DNA from 2 places in the Bordetella genomosp. 13 genome. Region 2 is predicted to be linked to the other one. Evidence: riboswitches for the same ligand, from Rfam matches in the RefSeq annotation. Region 2 holds a riboswitch; the other holds the start of a gene.
What was found. A riboswitch is a leader RNA that binds a small molecule or an ion and turns the genes downstream of it on or off. The one in region 2 is predicted to bind glycine.
Positions count from the first base shown of each region.

Region 1: another riboswitch for glycine. It lies ahead of gcvT (glycine cleavage system aminomethyltransferase GcvT); the one in region 2 lies ahead of CAL15_RS09250 (D-amino acid dehydrogenase).

Region 1 is NZ_CP021111.1:879,457-894,137, reverse strand. It holds gene CAL15_RS04165 (M81 family metallopeptidase) at 1-1,237, shown strand, start outside; gene CAL15_RS04160 (DUF945 family protein) at 1,408-3,378, shown strand; gene gcvP (aminomethyl-transferring glycine dehydrogenase) at 3,454-6,330, opposite strand; gene gcvH (glycine cleavage system protein GcvH) at 6,417-6,791, opposite strand; gene gcvT (glycine cleavage system aminomethyltransferase GcvT) at 6,870-7,970, opposite strand; glycine riboswitch at 8,054-8,176, opposite strand; glycine riboswitch at 8,204-8,292, opposite strand; gene CAL15_RS04140 (ZIP family metal transporter) at 8,468-9,373, opposite strand; gene CAL15_RS04135 (mandelate racemase/muconate lactonizing enzyme family protein) at 9,516-10,679, opposite strand; gene CAL15_RS04130 (Bug family tripartite tricarboxylate transporter substrate binding protein) at 10,758-11,747, opposite strand; gene CAL15_RS04125 (LysR family transcriptional regulator) at 11,882-12,829, shown strand; gene CAL15_RS04120 (superoxide dismutase) at 12,870-13,496, opposite strand; gene CAL15_RS04115 (NAD(P)/FAD-dependent oxidoreductase) at 13,705-14,681, opposite strand, start outside.
Region 2 is NZ_CP021111.1:2,039,305-2,053,985, forward strand. It holds gene CAL15_RS09205 (3',5'-nucleoside bisphosphate phosphatase) at 1-409, opposite strand, end outside; gene CAL15_RS09210 (alpha/beta fold hydrolase) at 471-1,406, opposite strand; gene CAL15_RS09215 (Bug family tripartite tricarboxylate transporter substrate binding protein) at 1,477-2,466, opposite strand; gene CAL15_RS09220 (hydantoinase B/oxoprolinase family protein) at 2,516-4,099, opposite strand; gene CAL15_RS09225 (hydantoinase/oxoprolinase family protein) at 4,096-6,180, opposite strand; gene CAL15_RS09230 (LysR family transcriptional regulator) at 6,296-7,219, shown strand; gene CAL15_RS09235 (threonine aldolase family protein) at 7,235-8,290, opposite strand; gene CAL15_RS09240 (LysR family transcriptional regulator) at 8,473-9,351, shown strand; gene CAL15_RS09245 (Bug family tripartite tricarboxylate transporter substrate binding protein) at 9,366-10,370, opposite strand; glycine riboswitch at 10,648-10,737, shown strand; glycine riboswitch at 10,741-10,818, shown strand; gene CAL15_RS09250 (D-amino acid dehydrogenase) at 10,870-12,111, shown strand; gene CAL15_RS09255 (DNA internalization-related competence protein ComEC/Rec2) at 12,089-14,548, opposite strand.

The sequences.
Region 1 (14,681 bases), 1.2 Mb from region 2:
CACCTACGAGACGCTGTGCGGCCTGATGCTCGATGAAGCCCGCAAAGGCGGCTTCGACGCCATACTGCTCGACCTGCACGGCGCCATGGTGGCCGAGGGCGTGGAAGACGCCGAGGGCACGCTGCTGGCGCGCCTGCGCGAGATCGATCCTTCCACGCCCGTGGGCGTCACGCTGGACATGCACGCCAACGTGTACGACGAGATGGTGCGCCACGCCACGGTCATCACCGGCTTCCACACCTACCCGCACGTCGACATCCGCGAATCGGGCGTGCGCGCGGCCGACGCCATCGTTCGCACGCTGCGCGGCGAGATCCGGCCGGTGATGGCCTGGGGCAACAAGCCCATGCTGCCACACATCATGTGCCAGGGCACGCATGCCGATCCCAACAAGTCGCTGCAGGAACGCTGCAGGACTCTCGAGGCGCAGGGCATCATCGCCGCCTCGGTGTTCACCGGCTTCCCTCACGCCGACATACGCGAAGCCGGCCTCTCCGCCGTGGTCTGCACCGACGCCAATCTGCGCGAGGCGCAGCAATGCCGCGATGAACTGCTCGATGCCGCGTGGCGGCACCGCGACCAGTGGGTGTTCCACCCGGAGCCGCTGGAACCCGCCATCGCGCGCGCCAAGTCGCTGACGCAAGGCCCGGTCATCCTGCTGGACCACTACGACAACACCGGCTCGGGCGGCACGATGGACACCACGACGGTGCTGGCCGAGATACTGCGGCAGGAACTGGAGGACGTCGCGTTCTACGCCATCTGCGATCCGCAGGCCGCACAGCAGGCGGCGCAGGCAGGCGTCGGGCATACGGTGACGCTGCCGCTCGGCGGCAAAGTGCCCATGCCCGCGCTGCGCGAACACAGCGCACCGCTCACGGTGACCGGCCGCGTCAAGCTCGTCTTCGACGGCGTGTACCTCAATCGCGGGCCCATGTATCGCGGCGTGCGCAACGACACCGGCCTGACGGTGGTGCTGGACACCGGCCGCGTCGAGATCGTGATCGTGTCGCGCCACCAGGAACCCTTCGACGTCAACTGCCTGCTGTCGGCCGACATCGACCCGACGCAGAAGCGCTACGTGGCGCTGAAAAGCCGGGTGCATTGGCGAGCCGGCTTCGAGGACATGGCCACCGAGGTCATCCCGTGCACCGGGCTGGGAGTCACCACTTCGGACTACGGGCAGCTGCGCTTTCAGCACGTGCGCCGCCCCATCTATCCGCTGGACGACATGTAGGCGCTCGCGGCCGTTTGCATTTTGACAATGCTGGTAACTGCGGGCACGCTTTTGCGTGGAACCGCGCCGGTATACTCGCGGCGGGCTGAAGCCGCCCGGCAGCGCCAGCGGAGCGCCCACGAGAGGACCCGCGCGCCGCCTCATTCAAAACCGACTGAGCGTATATAACGATGAAGAAAGGTGTGGCGATCATCGCCGGCGTGGTTGTTGTGGCCGCGGGGGCCTGGCTGGGGGGCACCTGGTATACCGGCAAGCGCCTCGAGTCCGAAGAAGCGGCCCAGATCCAGGAACTGAACGCCAAGCTGGCCGAGGCCGTGCCCGGCTATCAGGCCAAGCTGCAGCGGGTCAGCTATGACCGCGGCTTCTTCACCACGCGCGCCCGCTATGGGCTGACCATGCAGGCGCCCCAGGCGGCGCCCGGCGAGGACCCCATCGTGCTGAAGCCCGGCATGGTCGAGATCGACACCCTCATCCAGCACGGCCCGTTCCCCGGCGGCGCCCTGGCCCGCGGCGACCTGCTGCCGCGTGCGGCCTTCGTCCATGCCGAACTGGTCCAGACCGAGGCGCTCAAGCCGCTGTTCGCCGCGACGCAGGGCAAGGCGCCCCTGTGGAGCGACTCGGTGGTGCACTACAACGGCGACAGCACCGGCACCGGCGGCCTGGCGGCCGCCAGGGTCGAGCACCAGGGCACGACGCTGGTCTTCGGCGGGGCCGCCATGGAAGGCGAGTACCGGCGCGCCGAGGAAGGCATCAAGGGCACGATGCGCATCGACTCGCTCAGCATCGAGAACCCCACCGACGAAGAACTGAACAAGATCGCCATCAACGGCGTGGACATGCACGTCGACACGCGACTGGGCAAGTTCGGCGTGTCCGTGGGCGACACGTCGATGAAGGTCAAGCGCCTCGACATCCAGGGCCCGGCCGACCAGGTATCGGCAGCGCTGGACGACCTGGCCTACACCCTGAAGATCGGCGAGAACGACACCACCATCAACGGCGAGGCCGTCTACTCGGTGGGCAAGCTCAGCGTGGGCTCCACCGACATGGGCAACGGACAGATCACGATCAAGCTCGCCAACCTGGAAGGCAATGCGACCCGAAAACTGGCCCGCACGTACACCGACCTGGTCAACGCGATGATGGCCCAGTCGACCGGAGGCGAGACCGACGACGCCGCGGCTGCCGAGCTGATGAAGCGTTCGGTTTCCGACGTGCGCGACCTGCTGGTCGCCGGCCCCACGCTGACGGTGGACCCCGTGCTGTGGAAGACCGACAAGGGCGAAAGCCGCCTGACCTACACGCTGGCGCTGCAGCCGCCCAAGGACGCCGACGCGCCGGTGCAAGAACTGGTGCGCCAGGCCATCAAGTCGATGCAGGCCCACGTGGTGGTCTCCAAGCCGATGGCGCAGGACCTGCTGGCGCGCGTGCTGGTGGCCACCCAGGGCGTCGCGCCCGACGAGGCCGCCACGCGCGCGGCCGACGAGATCCAGACCTCCACGGGCATGGCCGAGATGATGGGCATCGTGCGCAGCGATGGCGACAACATGCGCATCGACCTGGTGTACGACGGCGCCAAGGCCACGCTGAACGGCCAGGAGATCCCGGTGGACAGCCTGCTGTCCAGCATCGCCGGCCCCGAAGGCATGGACGGCGACGACGCCGACCTCGGCATGCCTGAATCCGCCTCGGGCGAGAGCGGCGGCGCCGACAGCTCGACGCTGCACATGCTGACCAACGACACCATCGGCGACCTGATCACCGCCGCGGGCTACGAGTACGAGGCCCGCACCGACGAATACGGCGAGCCCGAAATGGAGGTCAAGCCGGCCGACAGCGGCGCCACGGGCATCAACGTGTTCTTCACCAGCTGCGACGTGGACGACGGCTGCGAGAACGCGATGCTGCGCGCCGTGTACGAGCCGATCAAGCCCGAGCCGCTGAAGCTCATCAACGACTGGAACCGCGGCAACCGCTGGGCCCGCGCCTACATCGACGAGGACAACAGGCCCACGCTGGAGATGGATATCAACGCCTACGGCGGCATCGGCCGCGACGGCGTGGAAGCCTTCGTGCAGACGTTCTTCGACACCGTGCCTCAGTTCGCCGAGACGCTGAACACCGCGCGCAAGAGCAAGTAAAAAAACGCGGGGCCGGCGTCGAGCCGGCCCCGCGTTGCCGGACACGGGCCGCCCCACGGGGCGGTCCGCGTCATTTCAGTTGGCGTACGCCTCGATCGGCAGGCACGAGCACACCAGGTTGCGATCGCCGTAGGCATTGTCCACGCGCGCCACCGGCGGCCAGTACTTGCCGTCGCGCAGCGAGGCCAGCGGATAGGCGGCCTGCTGGCGCGGATAATCGTGGTGCCATTCCTCGGCCAGCAGCATCTGCGCGGTATGCGGCGCGTTCTTCAGCACGTTGTCGTCGCGGTCGCGTTCGCCGCGCTCGATCTGCGCGATCTCTTCGCGGATGGCAATCATCGCGTCGACGAAGCGGTCGAGCTCGGCCAGGCCCTCGGACTCGGTCGGCTCGATCATCAGCGTGCCGGCCACCGGGAAACTCATGGTAGGCGCGTGGAAGCCGTAGTCCATCAGTCGCTTGGCGATGTCCTCGGCCGACACGCCGCTGGTCTCCTTCAGCGGACGCACGTCCAGGATGCATTCGTGCGCGACGCGGCCGTTGCGGCCGGCGTACAGCACGGGATAGTGTCCCGCCAGGCGCGTGGCCACGTAGTTGGCGTTGAGGATGGCCACTTCCGTGGCGCGCTTCAGGCCGTCGGCGCCCATCAGCGCGATGTACACGTACGGAATGGGCAGGATGCCGGCCGAGCCGTACGGCGCGGCCGACACCGGGCCGACGTGCGCCTCGGCGGGCAGGCGCCCCTGCTCGTTCAGCACGCCGGGCAGGTACGGCGCCAGGTGCGCGCGCACCGCCACCGGCCCGACGCCCGGGCCGCCGCCGCCGTGCGGAATGCAGAAGGTCTTGTGCAGGTTCAGGTGCGAGACGTCGGAACCGAACTTGCCCGGCCGGGCCACGCCGACCATGGCGTTCATGTTGGCGCCGTCCAGGTACACCTGGCCGCCCGCGGCATGCACGATGTCGCAGATCTCGGTGACAGCCTCTTCGAACACGCCGTGCGTGGACGGATAAGTGATCATCAGGGCCGCCAGCTTGTCGCCCACCTTGGCCACCTTCGCGCGCAGGTCGTCGATGTCGACGTTGCCGTTGGCGTCGGACGCCACCACCACGACCTCCATGCCCGCCAGCTGCGCCGACGCGGGATTGGTGCCGTGCGCCGACGACGGGATCAGGCAGACGTTGCGCTGGCCTTGGTCGTTGGCCTGGTGATAGCCGCGGATCGCCAGCAGGCCGGCGTACTCGCCCTGCGCGCCCGAATTGGGCTGCAGGCTGATGTTGTCGTAGCCCGTGATCTCGCACAGCGCCTTGGACAGGCGCACGATGAGATCGTGGTAGCCCTCGGCCTGCGCGGCGGGAGCGTACGGATGCACCTGCGAGAACTCGGGCCAGGTGATGGGGATCATCTCGGCCGTGGCGTTGAGCTTCATCGTGCAGGAGCCCAGCGGGATCATGGTGCGGTCCAGCGCCAGGTCCTTGTCGGCCAGTTTGCGCAGATAGCGCAGCATGTCGGTCTCGGAACGCACGCTCGAGAACACTGGATGGACCAGGATGGCGCCCTGGCGCCGCAGCGCGGCCGGGATGCCGCCCGCGGCCTGCGCGTCCAGCGCGTCCACGTCGAGAGCCACGTCGTCCTGCTCGAGCCCCGCGGCGAACACGTTGACCAGGGCCTGCAGGTCTTGCGCGCTGACGGTCTCGTCCAGCGACACCGCCAGGCGCGCGCCATCGACGCGGCGCAGATTGATGTGCTCGCACGCGGCGGCCGTGACGATGGCCGGCGTGGCCGGCCCGGTTTCCAGCAGCAGCGTGTCGAAGAACGTATCGTTGGCCACCTTGATGCCGAGCTTGAGCAGTTCGCCGCGCAGGATGGCGGTGTAGCGCTGCACGCGGTTGGCGATGCGCGCGATGCCGGCGGGGCCGTGCCACACGGCGTACATGCCGGCCATCACGGCCAGCAGCACCTGGGCGGTGCAGATGTTCGAGGTGGCCTTCTCGCGGCGGATGTGCTGCTCGCGCGTCTGCAGCGCCAGGCGCAGCGCGGGGTTGCCCTGAGCGTCCTTGGACACGCCCACCAGTCGGCCGGCCATGTTGCGCTTGAAGGCATCCTTGCAGGCCATGAAGCCGGCGTGCGGGCCGCCGAAGCCGAACGGCACGCCGAAGCGCTGCGCCGAACCCACGGCGATGTCGGCGCCCCATTCTCCGGGCGGCGCCAGCACGGCCAGCGCCAGCAGGTCGGTCGCGCACGCCACGACGGCGCCCTGCGCGTGCGCCGCTTCAGCCAGCGCGCGGTAGTCGGCCAGCGAACCCAGGCTGTGCGGATACTGCAGCAGCACGCCGAAGCACTCGGGCAGGCCCTGCGCCTCGTCGCCCACCACCACTTCGATGTCCAGGCCGATGGCGCGCGTGCGCACGACCTCGATGGTTTGCGGATGGCAGTGCTGCGACACGAAGAACACCGGGCTTTGCGCCTTGGCGCCGCGGCGCGCCAGCGTCATGGCTTCGGCGGCGGCGGTGCCCTCGTCCAGCAGCGAGGCGTTGGAGATGTCCAGCCCGGTCAGGTCGGCGACCATGGTCTGGTAATTCAGCAGGGCCTCGAGACGGCCCTGCGAGATCTCGGGCTGGTAGGGCGTATAGGCCGTGTACCAGGCGGGGTTCTCGAGAATGTTGCGCAGCACGACGTTCGGCACGTGCGTGCCGTAGTAGCCCTGGCCGATGTAGTTGCGATAGACCTTGTTGCGGCCGGCGATGCGCTTGAGCTCGGCCAGCACGTCGGTCTCGCTGCGCGAGGCCGGCAGGTCCAGCGGTTCGCCGCTGCGGATGCGCGGCGGCACCACCTCGGCGATCAGGTCGTCCAGGCTGGCGCTGCCGACCACGGCAAGCATGCTGGCCTGGTCCTCGTCGGAGGGGCCGATGTGGCGGGGAATGAAATCGGTATGGGTGTCTAGGGCGCGCGACATGAAGCAATCTCGAAGAACGATGGCCCGCCGCGGCTGCGGCGTGCCGAAGACGGGCCGCGCGGCATGACGCCCGCGCGGCCGCGGACTCAGCCGTTGGAGGCCTCGTAGCCGGCGGCGTCCAGCAGGCCGTCGAGGTCTGTGGCGTTGTCCGGCTTGACCTTGAAGATCCAGGCCGAATAGGCGGACTCGTTGATCAGCGCGGGATTGGCGTCCAGCTCGTCGTTGAACGCGACGATCTCGCCGGACACCGGCGTGTAGATGTCGGAAGCGGCCTTGACGGACTCGACCACGCCGGCCTTGTCGCCGGCCTTGAGCTTGGCGCCGACTTCCACTTCGCCGACGAAGACCAGGTCGCCGAGCTGGTCCTGGGCGTTGTCGGTGATGCCGACGACGAACACGTCGCCTTCGGCTTTGACCCATTCATGGGACGCGGTGTACTTGCGATCGGTGGGCAGACTCATGGAAACTCCTGGGCTGGGTGCTGCGATACGGGAAAGGGATTGCGCGCCTTCCGGCCCCGGCGGGCCGGAAGCACGAGTTTACGAGTGTTCGACGGCTTTGCCGTGACGCACGAAGGGCAGCTTGCAGACCAGAGCGGGCACCCATTTGCCGCGGATGTCGACCTGCGCCTGGTCGCCCGGCTGCACGCCGGCGGGCAGGCGTGCGAAGCCCACGGAAACGCCCAGCGTGGGCGACATGGTGCCGCTGGTGATTTCTCCGTCGCCCTGCGCGGTGCGCACGGTCATGTGGGCACGCATCACGCCGCGTTCCTGCAGCTTCAGGCCCAGGAAGGCGGCCGGCGTGGCGTGCTGTTCCAGGGCATCGCGGCCGATGAAGCGGCGCGCCGGATCTTTCAGCGACACGGTCCACGACAGGCCAGCCTGGTCGGGCTGGATCAGCTCGTCCATGTCCTGGCCATACAGGTTCATGCCGGCCTCCAGGCGCAGCGTGTCGCGCGCGCCCAGGCCGCAGGGCCGCACGCCCTGCGCGGCCAGGTTGCGCCACAGCGCGACCACTTCGGCGGCCGGCAACACGATCTCGAAGCCGTCTTCGCCGGTGTAGCCCGTGCGGGCCACCAGCGTGTCGTCGCCCGGCAGGGCCGCGGAGAACGGGCCCAGCGGTTCGGAGGAGGCGCGCCAGTCGGGGCGCGCGGCCCATACCTTGGCTCGTGCCTCGGGGCCCTGCACCGCCACCATGGCCAGGTCGCGGCGCGGCGCGATGGTCACGTCGAACCTGCCCGACGTGGCAACGCGACGCATCCACGCGACGTCCTTGTCGGCGGTGCCGGCGTTGACCACGACGCGCCATTTGTCGGCGGCGAAGAAATAGACGATGAGGTCATCGATGACGCCGCCCTGCGGGTTCAGCATGCAGCTGTACAGCGCCTTGCCCGGCACGGTCAGCTTGGCCACGTCGTTGGCGACCAGGCGCTGCAGGAAGGCGCGCGCGTCGGGACCGGCGACGTCCACGTTCAGCATGTGCGAGACGTCGAACATGCCGGCGGCGCGGCGCACGGCGTGGTGCTCTTCGATCTGCGAGCCGTACGACAGCGGCATTTCCCAGCCGCCGAAATCGACCATGCGGGCGCCGGCGGCGAGGTGTTCGTCGTAGAGCGGGGTGCGTTGCAGAGGTGCGGACATGCGGAGAGACTCCAGCGGCAGCGGCGCCGCAAGGGATTGCGCGATGCCGATGCGAAGCGAAAGCCCCGGCGATCGGCCGATTCTTCCGCCCCTCTGTCCTTTTGCCTGAGAGTTGCCCCGCGGCGGCGGGTTTGCACCTTCGGCGCCTGGGTGGCCTGCCTGCGCGAAGCGCCGGGCGGGCACCAGGTCTCTCCAGAGTGCTGTTTCGGTGCGGCGCGATGGGCGCCGCGGACGATGCAGTTGCGGTATGGGTTACCTGAGCGATTCCGGGCGAATTGCGCCTTCGGCGGCCGACAAAGCGGCTCTCTCCCGCAACATGCGTGACAGCGCGGCAAGCATACCCCGAAAGCCGGGCGCCGCAAAGCGGGGACGTGGCGCCGCCGCCGCGGGCGCCACGGTAGGCCGTGGCTTCGCCTCGTGCCCGCGCGGAGTCCGGAGCACCGAGTCAGAACTCACGCGGCGTCAGCCTCGGGTGAGCCGCAGCCGCATCGGCGGCTTTATCCGAGCACGGTGTCCAGGATCATCATCAGCACGAAGCCGATCATCAGCCCGCAGGTGGCGGCGACCTCGTGACCCTTGCGGTGCGACTCGGGGATGATCTCGTGGCTGATCACGAACAGCATGGCGCCCGCGGCGAATCCGAGGCCCCATGGCAGCATGGCGGCCGACCAACCCGCGATGGCGGCGCCCAGCACCGCGCCCAGCGGCTCGACCAGGCCCGACAGCATGCCGATGGCCACGGCCGTCGCGCGCCCATAGCCGGCGGCCATCAGCGCCACCGCCACCACCAGGCCTTCGGGCACGTCCTGGATGGCGATGCCCGTGGCGAGCGCCGTGCCGCGCAACGCGTCGTTGCCGACGAAGCTCACCCCGATCGCCAACCCTTCGGGCACGTTGTGCAGGATGATGGCGAAGACGAACAGCCACGTCCGGCGCAGTTTCTTTGAGTCGGCGCGGTCGCGGCCGCCCTCTTTGCCCTTGATGAAATGCTCGTGCGGCAGCACGCGGTCGGCCAGCAGCAGCGCGGCTCCGCCCAGCAGCACCGCCACGCCCACGATGCCCGCCGACGTCCAGGCGCCGTGTCCCAGCGCTTCGGCGGCGGCCACGCCCGGCACCACGAGCGAGAAGGCACAGGCGGCAAGCATCACCCCCGCGCCGAAGCCGAACATGATGTCCTGCACCTTCTCGGAGAGCGTCTGCGAGAACACCACGGGCAGCGTGCCCAGCGCGGTGGCGGCGGCCGCCACCATTCCGCCCAGCAGCGCGTCGGACACGGCGGGCGTGCGCACCGCGAAGTACGCCCACAGCTGGTGCATGGCGAGACATGCGACGAGCACGGTAAGCGTCCAGATGCTGACGCTGGTGGCGGCGGGTCGTACGCGGTGGCGGCTGTGGGTGTTCATCGGCAATTCCTGGGTTGCCAAAGTCATACGCTTTATTGTTAATGATAGTCATTTTCAATAAAGCATACAACCGGTATGCCGCTTCTCAGCAAGCGGCGTGCCGCCCGCAGGTCCGGCACGCCGCAGCCGCTGCCGCTGCCGGCTATTGGTCGATGACGAAGCCGTCGAAATGCGGACGCATCGAGATCGGCTTGGACAGCGGCGGACGCCGTTGCTGCGCATCCGGTACCAGCGCCATCCCGAGGCCGGGACGACTGGGAATGTCGACGAACCCCTGGTCGGGCCGCGGCACCTCGTCGACGACGTCACTGCCCAGGTGCTCCGGCCGCGATTCGAAGATGCCGGCCTCGAAGCCCGTAGCGTATTCCTGAATGGCGAAGTTGGGAACCGCCGCCGCCAGTTGCAGGCAGGCGGCAAGCCCGATCGGCGACAACGGGTTGTGCGGCACGATCTGCACGTGATGAGCCTCGGCCATGGCGGCCACCTTGCGCCCGCCCGTGATGCCGCCGCACAGGCACAGGTCCACCCGCGCGAACTCGACGGCGTTGCGCGCCAGCAGCGCCTGGAACTCGTAGATGGTGGCGAAGCGTTCGCCGGTGGCGATGGGCACGTTGATCTTGTCGGCCACGCGAGCCATGGCGTCGGGCCCCTCGGGTCGGATGGGATCCTCGACGAACATGGGATGCGTGTCCTCGATCGCGTTGGTGAAGGTCACGGCTTCGGGCGGCGTCAGGCGGCGGTGCAATTCGATCAGCAGGTCCACGCGATCGCCCACCACCTCGCGTATGCGATGCACGTTGTCGATGGCGTCGCGCATCTTCTTGATATGGGTCTTGAACCACACCTGGTCGTTGCCCTCGTCCAGGAAAGGATTGAGATGGCCGAACGCGTTGAAGCCGGCATCCATCTTGGCCTGGCATTCGACCAGGATCTTCTCGATCGAGCTTTCGTAGACATGGCCATAGATGCGTGCCTTCTTGCGCACCGCGCCGCCCAGCAGTTCGTAGATCGGCACGCCGAGCGCCTGGCCCTTGATGTCCCACAGCGCGATGTCGATCGCCGAGATCGCCGCGTTGATCGCCAGCCCCTGGAAGTAGCTGAAGCGATGCATCACGTTCCAGTGATGCTCGATGTCGAAGGCCGGCTTGCCTTCCAGGTATTCGGCGAAGCGCTGGATGGCGGCGCCCGCGGCCTGCAGATGGCCCCAGGTGCCGGCCTCGCCGATGCCCACCAGGCCGGAATCGGTTTCGATCCGGGCATACATGAACTGGCCCACGTGCAGCGGGACGATACGCTTGATTTTCATTGCCTTCCTTTGTAGCTGCCACGGGTATGGCGATTCATCGGGCACGCCCGCCTCGGCCGCGCCCGCCCTGCGTTGTCGTCAGCGCTTGGCGCCCTGCGCGGCGTTGGCCTGCAGCATCGCGCTCCAGCGCCTGGTTTCCTGCGACACGTGCTCGCGGGCCGCGCTCGAGGTGCCGCCCAGCGGCACCGCGCCCGCGGTGTCCAGGCTGGCGAGGAAATCGCTGTCCTTCAAAGCCCGATTCACCCCCTGGGCGATGGCGTCCAGGACCGGCTGCGGCGTGTCCAGCGGCGCGGCCAGGCCGAACCAGTTGCTGATCTCGAAGCCTGCCAGGCCCGCTTCCTTGGCGGTCGGCACGTTGGGCAGGGCCTTGATGCGTTCATTGCGCGCTACCGCCAGGGCCCGCAGCCGGCCTTCGCTGATGAAGGGCGCCACGGTCGGCGCGGCGGTGATCAGCATCTGGATCTGGCCACCGAGCAGATCCTGCAGCGCGGGACCGGAGCCGCGATACGGCACGTGCAGGATGTCCGCGCCCGTCAGTTGCTTGAACAGCTCGCCGGCCAGGTGCGGGCCGCTGCCCACGCCGCCGGAGCCGTAGGTGATCTTGTCCGGATTGGCGCGCGCATATGCCACGAACTCGGTCAGGTTGCGTGCCGGCACGCTGCTGTTGATCACCAGCACGAACGGAGTCTCGGCCACCAGCACCGCCGGCTGCAGGGACTTGATGGGATCGAAGCTGAGGTTGGGCACGAGTTCGGACACCACCGTGGATGTGATCTCGTTCATGAACAGCGTGTGGCCGTCGGGCCGCGCGCGCACCACCGACGACATGGCGATGGTGCCGCTGGCGCCCGGCTTGTTCTCGACGATGAAGGTGCCCTTCATGGTGCCGGTCAGCTTGGTGCTGAGCAGCCTCGCGACCGCGTCGGTGGCGCCGCCCGGCGAGTAAGGCACGACGATGGATACGGGCCGGTCGCCGGGATAGGCGGACTGCGCCGCAACGGCCATGGGCAGCAACGCCAGCGCGCCCAGCATATGGCGGCAATGCCGCAACAGAGAGGTCAATGACATGGAGTCTCCTGGTTGTTCTCGATATATCCGGGCAATGCCGGTAGCCGCGCCTTGCTGACGGATCGTCTGCACTCTAAGCCCGCTAGAATGGCAACAAACACGCAGAAAGTTATTCCATTATTTCCATCTGGTTAATGATGAGCACGTCCCTGGCTCCTACCGACATGGCGTTCTTCAGCATCGTGGCGCGCTGCAGCAGCCTGGCGGCGGCCGCGCGCGAGATCGGCGTCAGCCCGCCCGCGGTTACCAAGCGGCTGGCACAGATGGAGGCGCGCCTTGGCGTGCGGCTGCTGACGCGCACCACGCGCCGCATGCACCTGACCGAAGAAGGCGAGATCTACCTGATGCATGCGCGGCGCATCCTGGCCGACATCGAGGACATGGAGCGCCATGTGTCCAGGGCGCCGCAGGAACCCAAGGGCCTTCTGCGCGTGAACGCCACGCTGGGATTCGGCCGCAACCACGTGGCCCCGCTGCTGTCAGCATTCCGCCACCGTTATCCGGGCGTGGACGTGCAGCTCCAGCTGACGGTGGCGCCGCCCGCGCTCACCGAGGATGCCTTCGACGTCTGCGTGCGCTTCGGCGAGCCGCCCGAAGCCCGCGTCATCGCCAGGCGCATTGCCGCGAACCGGAGGCTGCTGTGCGCCGCACCGTCTTATCTGGCGCGCCACGGCGAACCGCTGGTGCCCGAAGACCTCGCGCGGCACGCCTGCATCGACATCCGGCACGGCAGCGAAACGCATGGCGTCTGGCGCCTGCATCGAGGCAAGCGCACGCATACGGTGAAGGTGGGGGTGCATATGAGCACCAACGACGGGGCCATCGCCGTGAACTGGGCGCTGGACGGGCATGGCATCATCCTGCGCGCCGAGTGGGACATTGCGGCCCACCTGGCAACGGACCGGCTGCGCCAAGTGCTGGGCCGCTACCGCACACCACCGGCGGACATCTATGCGGTGTATCTGCCGCAACACCAGTATGCCGGGCGGGTCGTCGCGTTCGTGGATTTCCTGCGCGAGGCCTTTGCCCGGCCGCCCGATGCGCCGCCCGGGCTGCGGCCGCGGCAGGCCTCGCGGTCATGAACCAGGGCGGGCCGGCCGGCGCGCTCGCCCCGAACCCGCATCAAGCCGAGGCGGGCCGCAGCGCACCCTCGTAGCGACGCGCCACTTCCTTCCAATCGATCACGTTGTAGAAAGCGGCGATGTATTCGGGTCGGCGGTTCTGGTACTTCAGGTAGTAGGCGTGCTCCCAGACGTCCAGACCGAGCACGGGCATGTTGCCGTGCATCAGCGGGCTGTCCTGGTTGGCGGTGCTTTCCACCACCAGCCGGCCTTGCGGCGTCACGCTCAACCAGGCCCAGCCGCTGCCGAAGCGCGACAAGGCGGCCTTGGTGAAGGCGTCTCGGAAGGCATCCATGCCGCCCAGTTCGGCCTGGATGGCATCCGCCAGCTTGCCACTGGGCTCGCCGCCGCCGTCGGGCGACATCACTGTCCAGAACAGGCTGTGATTGGCGTGGCCGCCACCGTTGTTGCGGACGGCGCCTCGCGCCGATTCGGGCAGTTGCTCCAGGTCCGCGATGACGTCTTCCACCGGTCGATCGGACGAGATGCCCGCGCCTTCCAGCGCCGAGTTCAGGTTGTTGATGTACGTTTGGTGATGGCGCGTGTAGTGGATCTCCATCGTCATCGCGTCGATGTGGGGCTCGAGCGCGTCGTAGGCGTAAGGCAAGGGAGGTAGGGTATAGGCCATTGGAATCTCCGGTTGTCGGCCTTCGACAGGCCGCGGTTCAGGCTGGCACGCACGCAGCCGCGCGACGGGCGGTTCGCGCGTTCCGGGTCAACTCAGCATGGTTCGTGCCGGCCTGCCCGTCTCAGGGCGATAGGCTCGCGGCGCGGCGTGCGACCGCGTGATCGGGATGGCGCTGAAGGAAACGCGGCAGTTCGTCGCGGCAATGCCGCTACAGCGCCTTGCCGCAGGCCACGCCCGATGCCCAGGCCCACTGGAAGTTGTAGCCTCCCAGCCAGCCGGTGACGTCGACGGTTTCGCCGATGAAGTACAGCCCATGCACGCCGCGTGCCTGCATGGATTTCTGGTCCAGGCCGCGGGTGTCCACGCCACCGCGCATCACCTCGGCCTTCTTGTAGCCGGCCGTGCCGGTGGGCACCAGCCGCCATTGCTGGATGCGCGCGCCCAGTTCGCGCAGGGCGCGGTCGGGCAGGTCGGCCACGCGGCTGGCGGACAGATCCTGGCCGCCCGGCCCGGCCGCGCGCAGCCAGCGGTCGGCCAGGCGCTTGGGCCACATGCCGCCCAGCACGGTATGCAACTGCTGCCGGTTGCCAGGCTTCACCGCCAGCAGTTCGGCTGCCATGTCCCGGCCGGGCGCAAGGTCGAGGGTGATAGCCTCGCCGGGCCTCCAGTAGCTGGAGATCTGCAGGATGGCCGGGCCGGACAGCCCGCGATGGGTGAACAGCAGGTCTTCGAGAAACTCGCCGCGGGCGGCGCCCTGCCCCGTCTCCAATCCGACCTCGAGCGCCACGCCGGAGAGCTCGGCGAAAGGCTTCCATTCGGTGGCGTCGAAGGTCAGCGGCACCAGCGCCGGACGCGGCTCGACCACCTTGAGCCCGAACTGCCGCGCGATCTTCAGCCCGAAGTCGGTGGCGCCCAGTTGCGGGATGGCCATTCCACCCGTGGCCACCACCAGTTTGGCGGCCCGGATCTCGCCCTGGCTGGTGCGCAGCACATAGGCGTCGGCGTCGCGGGCCACTTCGGCCACGCGGCACGACATGCGCCAGGCCACGCCGCCCTGCTCGCATTCCGCGCGCAGCATCTGGATGATGGACTCGCTGGAGTCGTCGCAGAACAGCTGGCCGCGGTGCTTCTCGTGCCAGCCGATGCGATGCTTGCGCACCAGGCCGATGAAGTCCTGCGGCGTGT
Region 2 (14,681 bases):
TGATCAGCTCGGGGTTGCCGGCAAAGGGCAGCGCGCCTTCGTAGGCGCCCGGCATGCCCATGGCCGCAAGACGCTCGCCGATGCGCTGCGCGCGTGCGGCGCGGCCCGAGCGCGTCTTGCGCAGGCCCTGCACCAGTTCGGCATTGGCGGGATCGAACTGCAGGCCCACGATATGCACCGTCTGCCTGGCCCAGGTGACCGAGATTTCGGTCCCGGTGACGAAACGCAATCCAAGCTCGCCGGCCTCACGGGCCGCCTCGGCCAGGCCGCCGACCTCATCGTGATCGGTCAGCGCCCACACGTCCACGCCGTTGGCATGCGCGCGCCTTGCCACCTCCGCCGGCGGCAAGGCGCCGTCGGACACGGTGGAATGGCAGTGCAGGTCGAAGTTGAGCATGGCGGTTTGCATGCCCGTATTGTAGAGGCGTTGGGGGCCCAGGCCCGCCCTCCAGATGGCGGGGTCGTACCCCTCAACCCAGCAGGAAGGCGGCGACGGGATCGAGCTGCTCGCAGGTCATCAGCGTGGGCGCATGCCCCACGTCGGGAAATTCGACGGCCTGGGCGCGCGGATTGCGCGACTGCATCTCGGCCACCGTGGCGGCCGTCAGCAGATCGGATTCCGCGCCCCGCACGATGAGCACCGGGCAGTCCAGCGCGTCGTAAGCCTGCCACAGCAAACGTTCGCCGGCCTCGTAGACCTCGGGCGTCTGGGCCGCCATCGGCGCGGCCAGTCCCAGGTCGTAGTGCTTGATCCAGCGCCCGTCGCGCTCGCGGTACACGTGGCGGGCCAGGGTCTCCCATTGCTCATCGGTATGCGAGCCGAAACTGGCCGACACTTCGCGCATGCCGCGCACCGCCTCGGCGAACGAGGCGTACTCGCGCGGTTCACCCACGTATTCGCCGATGCGACGCAGCGCCACGGTCTCGAGGCGCGGCCCCACGTCGTTCAGGACCAGCCGATCGAAGCGGATGCCGCCATTCTCGGGCAAGGCCTGCGGATGGCCGCCGGTGTAGGCGCCCCCCGCGCGCATGGCGCGCGCCATGGCGGCAGAGCCCGACAGCGCCAGTCCGATCAGGCCGCCCATGGACGTGCCAGTCCAGAGCAGCCGGCCGGGCCGCAGCCGCGCCAGCAGCGTGACCATGTCGGACACGTACTGCGGGATCGTGTAGAAGGCCGGGTTCACCAGCCAGTCCGACGCGCCACGCCCGACCACGTCGGGGCACACCACGCGATACCGTTCGCACAGGCGTCGTGCCAGCTCGTCGAAATCGCGGCCGGTGCGGGTAAGGCCATGCACGCATACCAGCACGTCGCGGTTGGACGGATCGCCCCACTCCCAATAGGCCATGCGATGCAGGCCGGCAGGACTGGCGCAGGTGACGTAATCGAGGCGGGGTTGCTGCATGGTGTCGGGGCTCCGTGGACGGGTGCGCGAGGCGTCCATCTTACCCCTGCCCGCCCTAGCGGGCCGCAGCCTACTCGCGCAGCGTGATGTCCGCCTCGCGCACGATCTTCTCGAACCGGCCGATGTCCTGGGCGATGAAGGCCGCGACTTCGGCCGGCGCATCATAGGCCGGCTCGCCCACGGATTCGCGCAGCGTCTTGATGACGGCCGGATCCCGCAGCACCTTCGAGACTTCGGCGTTCAGCTTCTGCACGATCCGCGGATCGGTGCCCGCCGGGGCGAACAGCGCGAACCAGCTCTGCAGGCCGTAACCGGGCACGACCTCGCCGATCGCGGGCACGGTGGGCATGGTGGGGATGCGTTCGGCCGTGGTCACGCCCAGGGCGCGAAGCTGGCCTTTCTCCACGAACGATCGTACCGCTGCCGGACTGGCGTAGGTCATGGTGATGCGCTTGGCGACCACGTCGAGCACCTGCTGCGACGAACCCTTGTACGGAATGTGCTGGGCCTGCACGCCCGCCATCCTGTTGAACAGTTCGCCGGCGAGATGCTGGGCCGTGCCGACGCCGCTGGTCGCGTACGTCACCGACTTCGGGTTGGCCCTGGCATGGTCGATCAGCCCCTTCAGGTCCTGAGCGGGCACGTCCGGATGCACGACCAGTACGTTCGGCGCCTTGACGACCAGCGCCACCGGGCTCAGATCCTTGCGGGCGTCGTAGTTGACGGCCGGATTGACCAGCGGCGTGATCGCCACCTCGCCCGCGGTGCCCAGCAGCAGCGTATAGCCGTCGGGCTCGGCCGCGATCAAGGTGCGCACGCCCAGCGCCCCGCCCGCGCCGGGCTTGTTCTCGACCACGATGGACTGGCCCAGTGGCGCGGCCAGCCGGTGGGCCAACTCGCGGGCCGTCAGATCGACCCCTCCGCCGGCCGAAAACGGCACGATGATCCGGATGGGCCGGGACGGATAGTCCACCTGAGCCTGGACGCCCGCACAAGCCAGCGCCAGGGCCAGTCCGGCCCAGCGCATGCGAAGCATGAGTTCATATATGCAAGTCTTCATTGTTTTCCCCTTGTCTGGATGTCTGTCTCCTGCCGCCCCTCTCCGGGGATCAGCCCTGCGCGCCGTAGCCGCCTCCGCCCGGCGTGCAGACGCGCAGCACTTGGCCGGCACGCAGCCGGATCTCGGCCGCCGCGGAAGGCAGCCTTCGTTCCTGCGGCGTGTCCGGATCGAGGATGAAGCGGCCCAGGCCGCCATCGCCGCCATGCTCGCTGCCGGCCGCCGCCACATGCTGGCGTTCGGAAGACAGGCTCAGCACGACGTTCTCGCCCAGGATGCGGTAATCGCGCAGGATGCCCGCGCCGCCACGGTACCGCCCGGCGCCCGCGCTGTCCGCGTTGATCTCGTAGCGTTCGATGAGAAACGGATAGGCCTGTTCCAGCGCCTCGACCGGCAAGTTGGACGACCCGGACGCATGCACCCGCACCGCGTCCATGCCGTCGCGGTACGAGCGCGCGCCCATGCCGCCGGCCAGCGTCTCGTAGTTCACGAAGTACTTGCCGGTGCGCGGGTCGTCGCCGGCCAGCACGATAAGCTGGTGCGGCCCGCTGCGGGCGAGCGCCTTGCCCGGCATGGCCTGCGACAGCGCCGTGGCAATGACGTCGCCGAGCACGGCGCACGAGATCGCGCGCGCCCCGATGGCGGCCGGCGCCACCGGGCCGACGACGGTGCCTTCCGGAATCCGGACCTCGATGGTGCGGAAGTACCCGGCGTTGGCCGCGATCTCCGGGTCGAGCATGCTCTTGAGCACCGTATAGACGGTGGCGATCAGCGCCCGGTACGGGATGTTGCGCGCCGACTGCAGCTGCGGTGCCGACCCTGCGAAATCCAGCACCAGCCGGCCGCGCCCGACGGTCAGCGCCAGCTTGATCTCGGCCGTCTCGCCCTCTTCGTTGCCGTCCAGGAAATCGCTGGACACGTATGTGCCCTCGGGCAGCTCCTGGATTGCGCGGGTGAAGCGGCGCTCGGTGAAATCGAGATAGCCGCGGATCGTATCCTGCAGTTCCTGCGTGCCGTAGCGCTCGAACAAGGCCTGCACCGAGCGGATGCCCACCGTGTTCGCGGCGATCTGCGCGCGAATGTCGCCCGAACGCTCTTCGGGCGTGCGGGTGTTCAGCAGCAGGATGTCCAGGATGTCGCCGTTGAGCGCACCGCCCGACACCAGCCGCACGGGCGGAATGCGCAGACCTTCCTGGAAAATAGAGGTGCAGACCGCCGCCTCGGAACCGGGCACCATGCCGCCGACGTCCGCATGGTGCGCGATGTTGGCCACGAAGGCCACGATGGCGCCCTCGTGGAACACCGGCGCGATCATGTTGATGTCCGGCAGGTGCGAGCCGCCGCCGTGATACGGGTCGTTCGCGATGAACATGTCCCCAGGCCGTATGTCGCTGCGCGACACCTTCTGCAGGATCGCGTCCACTACGCCGACCATCGAGCCCAGGTGGATCGGCACGCGCTGCGGCAGCGCGATGATGTTGCCGTCCGCATCGAACACGGCGGTGGAGCAGTCATGGCGCTCCTTGATGTTGGGCGAGAACGCGGCGCGCGTCAGGGCCGCGCCCATCTCTTCGGTGACGCCAAGCAGGTAGCGCGCGACGACCTCGGCGCGGATCGGATCGATGGGCTTGTTCATGCCTGGAATCCTTGCGTGTTGATGATGTCGGAAAGGTCAAGGTGCAGATAGCCGTACCGGTCGACGCTGGCCCGCGCGCCGGGCGGCACCACCGTCGTCGTGTCCATCTGCTCGACCACGGCCGGGCCGGTGAACGCGGCGCCCGCGAACAGCCGGTCGCGCTTGATGATCGGCGTGCGGACAAAGCCGGTGGCCTCGAACCACACCGACCGGTGCCCCGAGATGGCCGCCTGCAGCTCGCCGTCTCCGGCGATGCCGGCGGTGGCGGGCTTGTCCGAGCGGATGACCACCGCCCCCCGCACATTGACGATCTGGACGTCGTGGGTGGGCAGCTTGTAGCCCAGCATCGCCTCGTGCCGGTCGTGGAAGATCTGGCGCAATCCATCCAGCATCTGCGCATCGACCACAGGTGTGGACAACGGCAGCGTCAGTTCCGAGCTCTGCCCGGCATAGCGCATGTCGATCTGCCAGGTGCGCTGCACCTGGGCGCCCTCCCCAGCCGACTCGTCCTGCAGCCACGCCTGCATCCGCGCCTGCAGCGCCTCGAAGCCGGCGTTCACGCGGCCGAGCTGCGCCGGCTCCGCCGCGACGAGGCACGTCATGCAGAAGTCGCCGCGCTGGTCCGATTGCAGCAGCCCCTGCGCGGACAGCAGGCCGGGACGGGGAGGCACGATGACGCGCGACATGCCCGCGGACAGGGCCACCTCGGCCGCGTGCAGCGGCCCCGCGCCGCCGAAGGCCACCAGCGCGTACTCGCGCGGGTCCTCGCCCTGCTCCACCGAAATCACGCGCACGGCGCCCGTCATGTGCACAGTGGCGATTTTCAGGATGCCGACCGCGGCGTCCGCCACGGTCATGCCCAGCGGCTCGGCCACGATCTCGCGGATCGCGGTCTCGGCATTCGCGGGGAACACGTCCATGCGGCCGTCCAGCAGCGACACGGGACTGAGCCTGCCCAGCAGCACGTTGGCATCGGTCACCGTCGGCAGCGTGCCGCCGCGTCCGTAGGCGGCCGGGCCGGGATACGCGCCCGCACTCTTCGGTCCCACTTTCAACATGCCCCCGGCATCCAGCCATGCCAGACTGCCGCCGCCGGCCCCGATCGTGTGGATGTCGAATGTCGGGGCACGGACCGGCAGGCCGCGCATGGGGCGCTCGCTCTTCATGGCGGGGGCCAGGTCCTTCACCAGGCATACGTCGGTGCTGGTCCCGCCCATGTCGAACGCGATCAGGCCGCGTTCCCCGACGTCTGCGCCGGTGGCCACCGTCGCCATCACGCCGCCGGCCGGGCCGGAGAAGAACGTATTGATGGGCAGCTTGCGGACGGTGCGCGTGGTGACCGCGCCGCCATTGGACTGCATGACGCGCGCCGCACGCTGCACGCCGATCTCCTTGACGCCGAGTTCGAAGCGCTCCAGGTAGCGGTCCATCACGGGCATCAGGCTCGCGTTCACCGCGGTGGTGACGAAGCGTTCGTACTCGCGCAGTTCGGGCAGCACGTCCGCCGACGCGCACACATAGGCCTGCGGCCACTGCTCGCGCACGATGGCCAGCGCGCGCTGCTCATGTTCGGGGTTGGCATAGGCATGCATGAAGCACACCGCCACCGCGCCGACGTCGCGTTCCTTCAGCGCCGCGACGGCCCGCCGCACCGCGTCTTCGTCCAGGGCGGCGAGGGCCTGGCCGTCGCAGCCCAGGCGCTCCGTCACTTCGAAGCGGTCGACCCGGGCCGACGGCGGCACGGGCTTGGGTATGTCCAGATTGAAGTAGTGGGGCCGGCGCTGGCGCGCAATGTCCAGCACGTCGGCGAAGCCGCGCGTGGTCAGCATGCCGGTGCGCGCCCAGGTGCCCTCCAGCACTGCGTTCGTGGCGAGCGTCGTACCCAGCACGACGAAATCGACATCGGCCGGGGCCACGCGGCCCAGTTCCAGCAGTTCGCGTATGCCGTCCAGGATGCCCTGCGCCGGGTCCTGCGTACGCGTCGGCACCTTGTGGTACACGCACACGCTGCTATCGGTGTCGCGCAGCACCAGGTCGGTGAACGTCCCCCCCGTGTCGATGCCTATCCAATACTTTTCCATGATTCCCGTTGTTCCAGGTTCGGGACACCGTTTGACGGCGGCCCACAGGCGAGCCGCCATCTTGCGACGAAAGGCATCTCATGACTATTGGAATTTTCGAAGCTATTATTAAGAAATGCCTAATAAACTGAAGCTGCGTCAGCTCGAGGGTTTCGTCGCCGCTGCCGACCTGGGATCCTTCGCCCTCGCGGCTTCGCACATGGCGATGAGTCCACCGGCCTTTTCGCAGGCCATACGCGAACTCGAGGCCACGCTGGGGGTGGCGCTGTTCGACCGCACCACCCGCCGCGTCGACCTCACGCCGGCCGGCCAGCAGTTGTTGCACAGCGTGCGCCGGCCGTTGCAGGACCTGGACCATGCCCATGAAGAGATGCGTGCCCTGGCGCTCGGCCACCGCGGACGGGTGGCCTTCTCTATCCTGCATTCGCTCGCCTTCGGCATCGGCACGCGGGCGCTGGCCGCGCTGCGCGAGCGCCACGCCAGCATTTCGGTGCAGATGATCGAGGACCAGAACGACGTGCTCGTCGAGCGCGTGATGAACCGGGAGGTCGACTTCGGGGTCGGCATGTTCACCCACGCCAGCGACGACCTCTCGTTCGAGCCACTGTTCGTGGACGAGCTGGTCGCGGTCTTCGCGGCCGGTCATGCGCTGCGCAAGAGCCGGCAGGTCGAATGGGCGGAGTTGGCCGCGCATCCGCTGATCCTGCTGCCGCAGAAATCCAGCGTGCGCCGACTGGTCGAGGCCTCGATCCTCGTCACCGGCATGCCGCGCCAGCCGGTCCACGAAGTGGTCAGCATGGTCACGGCCATCAACATGGCTTCTGCGCGCCTGGGCATCACGATACTGCCGGCCCTGTCGCTGCCGTCGCTGAACATGCGCAAGGTCGCCTACCGGCCCATCGGCGAACCCAAGCCTTACCGGCAGATCGGCATTTTGCGCAAGCTGAGCCGGCCGGTCCTCGAGGCGGAACGCGTGGCGTTGGCGCAAATCCGCCGCGAGGCGCGCGACGCGGAAGGCGTGCTGCACCCGCCGCCCTGAACACCGAAGGCGCGCCTATCGCCCCTGAACTGCCAGCGCAGCGAAGACCTGGCAGGCCTGGTCGACGTCCGTCGACACGATGTGCCGGTGCGTGACGCAGCGCAGGACGTTGCGGCTCCACGGCCGCACCAGCACGCCCGACTGCGCGAGATCGGCCGCCCATTGCTGGGCCGGACGGCCGGTCTGCGACGTATCCACCATGACGATATTGGTCTGCGGCACGCTGACGCGCAGCGCCGGCGCCTGCTCACGCAATTGCGCGCTCAGGCGCGCGGCGGTCTCGTGATCCTCGCCCAGTCGCGCCACCATGGACCGTATAGCGACCAGGCCGGCGGCGGCCGCGATGCCCACCTGGCGCTGGCCGCCGCCCAACGCGCGGCGCATGGTGCGGATCCTGCCGGCCAGTGCGGCGGGGCAGGCCAGCACCGCGCCCATCGGCGCGCCCAGTCCCTTGGACAGGCACACGGCCACCGTGTCGGCATGCTCGGCCAGCGCCGAGGCGGGCACCCCCAGATACGCGGCCGCGTTGAACATGCGCGCGCCGTCCAGGTGCACGGCGGCGCCCGCCGCGCGCGCCAGGGCGGCGACGTCGCGCATGTACTCGACCGGCAGCACCGTGCCGCCGGCGCTATTGTGCGTGTTCTCCAGGCACACCAGCGCGGTGCGCAGCTTGCTGCGCCGCGAGTCCAGGGCGTCGGACAACAGGTCCAGGTCCATCGCGCCGCACTCGCCGCGGATGGGTTGGTAAAAGGCTCCCGTCAGCACGGCGCCGCCGCGCTCCGCCCCGTAGATGTGCGAATCCTCCTGCGCCAGCACGATGTCCTGGCGGGCCGCCTGCACCATGATCGTGGCCAGGTTGGCCATGGTGCAGCTTGGAAAGTACACGCCATCTTCCTTGCCCAGCAGCTCTGCCGTGGCCGCCTCGAGTTCGCGGGCGGTGGGGTCTGCGTCGAGCCCGTCGTCGCCCAGCCGGGCCGTCGCGATCGCCTCGTACATGTCTGCGGTGGGCAGCGTGACGGTATCGCTGCGCAGGTCGATGGCGTGGTTCGGTACGTTCGTGTTCTGGTTCATTGTGGCTGCCTGTCGTGGTGCGGTCCTGTCCAGCCGGACCGCCAAGTATGCGGGGCACGGGCCCCTGCTGAAAGTCCGCGCGGGCCGCGAATTGCGCTGTGCCTGCGGCCTGCTATGCGTACGCATGGCTCCTGGGGTACCTTATCGGCGCCCCGTCTCCATGTTCCTGCTCCGGTGCTTCCATGAATCTGCGATCCCTCGAGACGCTGCGCGCCATCCTCGTCCACGGCAGCTTCACCGCCGCCGGCGAAGCGGTGGGATGCAGCCCCAGCGCCGTCAGCCTGCAGGTCAAGCAGCTCGAGCAGTTCTTCGGACAGCCGCTGTTCGACCGCAGCACACGCGTCATCAAGCCCACGCCCTTCGCGCTGCAGATCGCCGCCGCGGCCGACGAGTTTGCGGACACGATCGCCTCGCTGCGCACGCGGCCCTCGATCGCCATCGAAGGCAGGCTGCGGCTGGGCGCCATCACCAGCATGCAGAGCGACCTGCTGCCCCAGGCGCTGCTGACGCTGCAACAACGGCATCCCAAGCTCGACGTCAAGATTCCTCCGCTGAACGACACCAACGAAATCCTCAAGGAACTGCGGGCCGGCAGGATCGACGTCGCGCTCGTGGTGCGTCCCGGCGGCGGCGGCTCCAGCCGCCTGGCCTGGGGCGACCTCGTGCGGCAACCCTACGTCATGCTCGCGCCTCCCGGCGCCGCGGAACGCAGCCCGCAGGCCCTGGTCAAGGCCCACGGCTGGGTCGCCTACGATACCGGCCTGCCCGGCGGCCAAGTCGCGGCGCGCCACGTGCGCAGCATCGTGCCCGGCGCGGCGTTCCGCATGGAGCTGAGGTCCATGGACGCCCTGGTGTCGCTGGTGTCGTTGGGCATGGGCGTCACGGTCATCCCTCGGCCACGCCGGCCGCTGGCGGCAGCCTACGGCGTCCAGGAAGTCGACCTGGGCAGGCACGCGCCGCACCGGCAGATCGCACTGGCATGGCGGCGGACGGACGAAGGCAACCGCAGGATCTCGGCCGTCATGGACGCCTTCGTCGCCACCTGCCGCTCCGACGCCTGATCCGCCGCGCCGCGTCAGTCGATGGTGACGCCCGTCTCCTGGATGACCTTGCGCCACTTCGCGCGCTCCGCGGCCAGGAAGGCATCGAACTCGGCCGGCGTGCCGGTGATCCGCACTTCCACGCCCTTGTCCGCCAGTTCCTTTTTCATCTCCGGCGTCGCAAGCGTCCGGTTGATCTCGCGATTCAACGTGCCGATGGTCTCGGGCGGCGTCCCGGCCGGCGCGACGACACCGTAGAACACGTAGTAGTCCAGCCCCGGGAACCCGGCCTCGGCCAGCGTGGGCACCTGCGGAAAATCGGCGTTGCGTTGGGCGGAAGTCACGGCCAGCGCGCGCAGCTTGCCGGATTTGATCAGCGGCGCGGCCGCCGACAGCGACGAAAAGTAGATGTCGACCTGGCCGCCGAGCAGGTCTGTCATGGCCGGACCGGCGCCCTTGTACGGCACGTGCACCAGCTTCGCGCCGCTCTGCCTGGCCCAGCTGGCCGACACCAGGTGGCCCACCGTTCCGTTGCCCGAGGTCGCATACGTCAACTCGGACTGCCGGGCGGCCGCCACGACATCCGCGATGGACTGGTAGGGCTTGCTGGTGGACACCACCAACGCCAGCGTTCCGGTGCCGACCAGGGCGACGGGCGCCACGTCGGTTTCGGGGTCGATCTGCAGCTTGCTGTACAGGTACTTCGCGGACACCAGGTTGCTCGTCTCGCCCAGGACTATCGTGTGGCCGTCGGGCGCGGCGCGCGCGCCATAGACCAGGCCGATCATGTTGCCGGCGCCGGGCCGGTTCTCGATCACGAACTGCCAGCCCGTGGATTGCGACACCTTGGCGGCCAGCAGCCGGGCCGTGGTGTCCGTGCCGCCGCCGGGCGGGCTGGGCGACACGAGGTGGATCGGGCGGCCGGGCGCGGGAAATGCCGCCGGCTGGGCGGCCGCCTGGGACGCGAACGCGGCGATGAGCAACAGGGCGGGCAGCGCGCCGGCGCGCATCAGCCTGTTGGGCAGGTACTTGTCGAGCATGATTTCACCTTGGTTCGACCCGGTACGCCCGGGCTCTGGGTTGCATGGATAAGAGGCTGGGCATGGGGGAATTCGGGCGGGGCCGTCCACGCTTCGAAGTGGCCGCACGGGACCGTGCCATGCATGAAATGGTAGCGTCGGCGCGCGCGGGGCAAGACGAGGTTTTCATAGACCAGCATTGAGTTTTCCTCATCAATCCGCACGCGCTTGCGCATGCGCCGTGGCAGAAAAGACTTGCCGCGCTCCAAGCCCTTTCGATATGCTGCACGGGTCGTATCAAGGCCGCGCAGAAGAGTCCAGCGATGCCGCTGGCGCCGACGGAGCAACCGCCCCGGAAACTCTCAGGCAAAAGGACTGCGCGGGCCAGACGATCTGGAGAGAGACGCATCGCGTCCACCGAAGGGGATACCGCGCGACGCGGTTCAAGCTCTCAGGTACCAAGACAGATGGGGCGCGATGGCCAACGGGCCACCGCCCTTCTTTTCGTCAAGGTACAGAAATGTCCCATATCGCCGTGATCGGCGCCGGCATCACCGGCGTCACGACCGCCTATCTGCTCCGGCAGGCAGGCCACGATGTCAGCGTCATCGACCGCCGCCTGTACGCCGCCATGGACACATCGTTCGCCAATGGCGGCCAGCTGTCGGCCTGCAACGCCGAAGTCTGGAACCACCCCGCCACGTTGGCCAAGGGCCTGCGCTGGATGTTCCGCAAGGACGCGCCCCTGCTGCTGAACCCCACGCCATCCTGGCACAAGTACAGCTGGCTCGCCGAGTTCCTGTGGGCCATGCGGAAGTATCGTCACAACACGATCGCGACCGCGCAGATGGCTATCGAGGCGCGCCGCCACCTGTTCGCCATGGCCGAGCAGGAAGGCATCGCCTTCGACCTGGAGAGGCGCGGCATCCTGCATTTCTATCATGACCGAGAGAGCTTCGAAGCAGCGGGCCGGGGCAATACGCTGCTCAGCCAAGGCGGGCTGGAGCGGCGCGCGGTCACGCCCGACGAGATTCGGCGGATCGAACCGGCATTGACCGGGACGTACTTCGGCGGCTACTACACGCCGTCCGATGCCACCGGCGACATCCACAAGTTCACGCGCGGCCTGGCCGATGCGTGCAAGCGGCATGGCGTGCGCTTCCTGTATGGCCACGAGACCCATGCCCTGCGCTTCGCCGGCCGAGGCGTGCAGGTCGACGTCTTGCCGCTGGACGCCGGCACCGACCAGCCGGCGGGGGATGCCGAACGCCTGGACGCCGATGCCGTGGTCATCTGCGGCGGCGTCGGCAGTCGTGGCCTGGCGGCCATGGCCGGCGATCGGCTGAATGTGTACCCAGTCAAGGGCTATTCGATCACGGTGCACCTGAACGACGCGCAGAGCGTGCACGACGCACCCTGGACCAGCCTGCTGGACGAACGCGCGAAAATCGTCACGTCACGGCTGGGCGAGGACCGGTTCCGCGTCGCGGGCACCGCGGAGTTCAATGGCCACAACCTGGACATCCGCGCCGACCGCATCGCCCCGCTGGTGCGCTGGGCGCGCGCGAACTTTTCCATCGACACCTCGCGCGTGGTGCCGTGGGCGGGGCTGCGCCCCATGATGCCCGACATGATGCCGCGCGTGCGCCGCGGGCGCAGGCCGGGCGTGTACTACAACACCGGGCACGGCCACCTGGGCTGGACCCTGTCGGGCGCGACCGCGGCGCAGGTGGTCGGTCTCATCCAGGCGGACCTGCGCTAGCCTCTGCGCGCTCGTCAAGCGGCGCATGCCAGTAGCGCCGCGCGGCGTCGCGCTGCGCCCACACGCGCAGGCCGTCGGGCGACGACCGGGCCAGGATCGCGCCCTGCAGATCCGTGCGCCACAACGTCGCGCCGGCCGCGCGCCAGCGCGCCACGACCGCCGCGGCCGGATGTCGGAAGCGATTCAGGTGCCCCGCCTGCACGATGACGTGCGCGCCCTCGGCCGCCCGCACCAGCGCATTGCCGGAAGACGTGTTCGATCCGTGATGCGGCGCCGCCACCAGGTCCAGCGACGGCAGCTCGGCCGCATACAACGCCTCTTGCGCCGTGCCGGCGTCGCCCGGCAGCAGCATGGCGTGCGTGCGTCCCTGGACCAGCAGCACGCAGCTGCGGGCGTTGTCGTCGCTGGCGCGGGCAGCGGCGCGGACACCGCCGCGACCGCCGGCCGCGGGCGGATGCACGAAGCGGAACGTCACTTCATCGACTTTCCATTCCATGCCGGCTTCGCAGGCTTGCATGTCATGCGGCATGGGTGGCGCCTCATTCCAGCCGTCGGGCCGCTTCGCGCCCTCGCGCCGCAGGTGCGCGCTGATGTCGAACGAGGCATACGACACGGCCACCGGCATGGCGGCCAGCACGCTGCGCAAGCCGCCGGCATGGTCCAGGTCGGCATGCGAGATGACCAAGGCGTCCAACGCGCGCACGCCGCGCGCATGCAGGTACGGCACCAGTACGCGCTCGGCGGCATCGGTGCCGTCGTGGCGGCGCGGCCCAGCGTCGTACACCAGCACGCGCGTGGCGGTCTCGACGACGATGGCGGTGCCCTGCCCCACGTCCAGCGCCGTCATGCGCCAGTCGCCGGGCGGCGGCCGCTCGGGACGCCAGCACAGCAGGGGCAGCGCGCACAGCCAGCCCAGGTGCCGCAGCGGCCAGCCCGGCGCCTGCAGCGCCCACACGCATCCCGCCAGCGCCAGCATCATCAGAGGCCATGGCGCGGCGGCCACGTCCAGCGCAGCCCAGTCGGCCTGCCCGATCCAGGCCACGGGCACCATCACCGCGGCGAACAACGCATGCCCTATCCATCCCGCCAGCCACGCCGCCGGCTGCGCGCCCGGTATCGCGGCCAGCGCGCCGCACAGCAGGGCCAGCTGCGTGACCACCGTGCCCACGATGGGGATGGCGATGGCATTGGCAAGCGGCGAAGCCAGCGACACCTGGTGCATCAGGAACGCCAGCAGCGGCGTCAAGGCCAGGGTGATGGCCCCTTGCACCCGCACGAACTCGCGCAGTGTCGCCCTCACCCGCTCGCGCGGGCCGCGCGGCGGCGGCCTGTGGTTCTCGGCCACGCGCATCAGCACCGCCACCGCGCCGAACGACAGCCAGAAGCCCGGCGCCAGCAGCGCCCACGGATCCAGTGCCACCACGCAGCCGCCCGCCAGCAGCAGCACGCGCGACGCGCCCAGCGGCAGCCGCGACAGGCCCGCCAGCGCCACCACTGCCAGCATGAAGAATGTACGGCGCGCCGGCACGCCCCAGCCCGCCAGCAGGCAATAGGCCAGCGCCACCACCAGCGCGGCGACGCCGCCGGCCAGTTGGGCGGGCAGGTATTCGGCCAGTCCGACGCCGCGCCAGCGCACCCGCCGCCATAGCCAGGTGGCCAGCAGCCCGCCCGCCGCGGCCATCATGGTGACGTGCATGCCGCTGATCGAGACCAGATGCGTGATGCCGGTGCGATTGAAGACCTGCCAGTCTTCCCGCGCCACGCCGGCCTGGTCGCCGATGGCCAGCGCGATCAGCACCGGGCCGTAGCGATGACCTTGCATCGCCTCGCGCATGCCGGTTCGTATGTGCTGGCGCAGCCGCTCGATGGCTACGCCGGGCGTGGCCCATGGATCGTCCTCCACCAGTTGCGGACGTCCGCGCACCGTGCCGACGGCGCGCACGCCTTCGGCGAAGTCTCGCAGCTCGGCATCCCAGGCATGCGGGTTCGAAGGGCCATAGGGGCGGCGCAGCACCAGGGCCATGCGCCAGCGCTGCCCGGGCAGGACTTCCGGCAGGCGATCGACCTCGCCGGGCGGACCATTCCAGGTGACGCGCAGCCGCGCGGGAACGCCCGCGGGCCGGCTGGCATCGGCCTCGGCCACGAAGCGGCGCTGGCCGGCATCGTCGCGCGGCAGGCTGACCACCAACACGGTAAGCCGGGTGACCTGGTCGTTGTGCGCGTCGGCCAGTGCGTCGTGCAGCCTGGCCTGGGCCTGAAGGCCCGCGTTGGCCATGCCCGCCAGCAGCCCCGCGGCCGCGACGCAGGAGAGACGGCCGGCGCGATGGCGCCAGACGAAGGCCCCGGCGATTGAAACCAGGGCCGCCGATGCCGCAGCCCACAGCCACGCGCAGGCCGGCAGCCGCGCCAAGGTGTGGATGGCCGCGCTGCCCAGCATGAAAGCGACAAGGAAGAGACGGCCGGCGATGATGGCAAGGCTCCGAAAGCCAGGCAGCTTATCGGAGCAATCGCGGCCTCGGGCAAGGACCGGGACGATTCGATCCCTGCCGATAAGCCAGAACGTCTGTCTC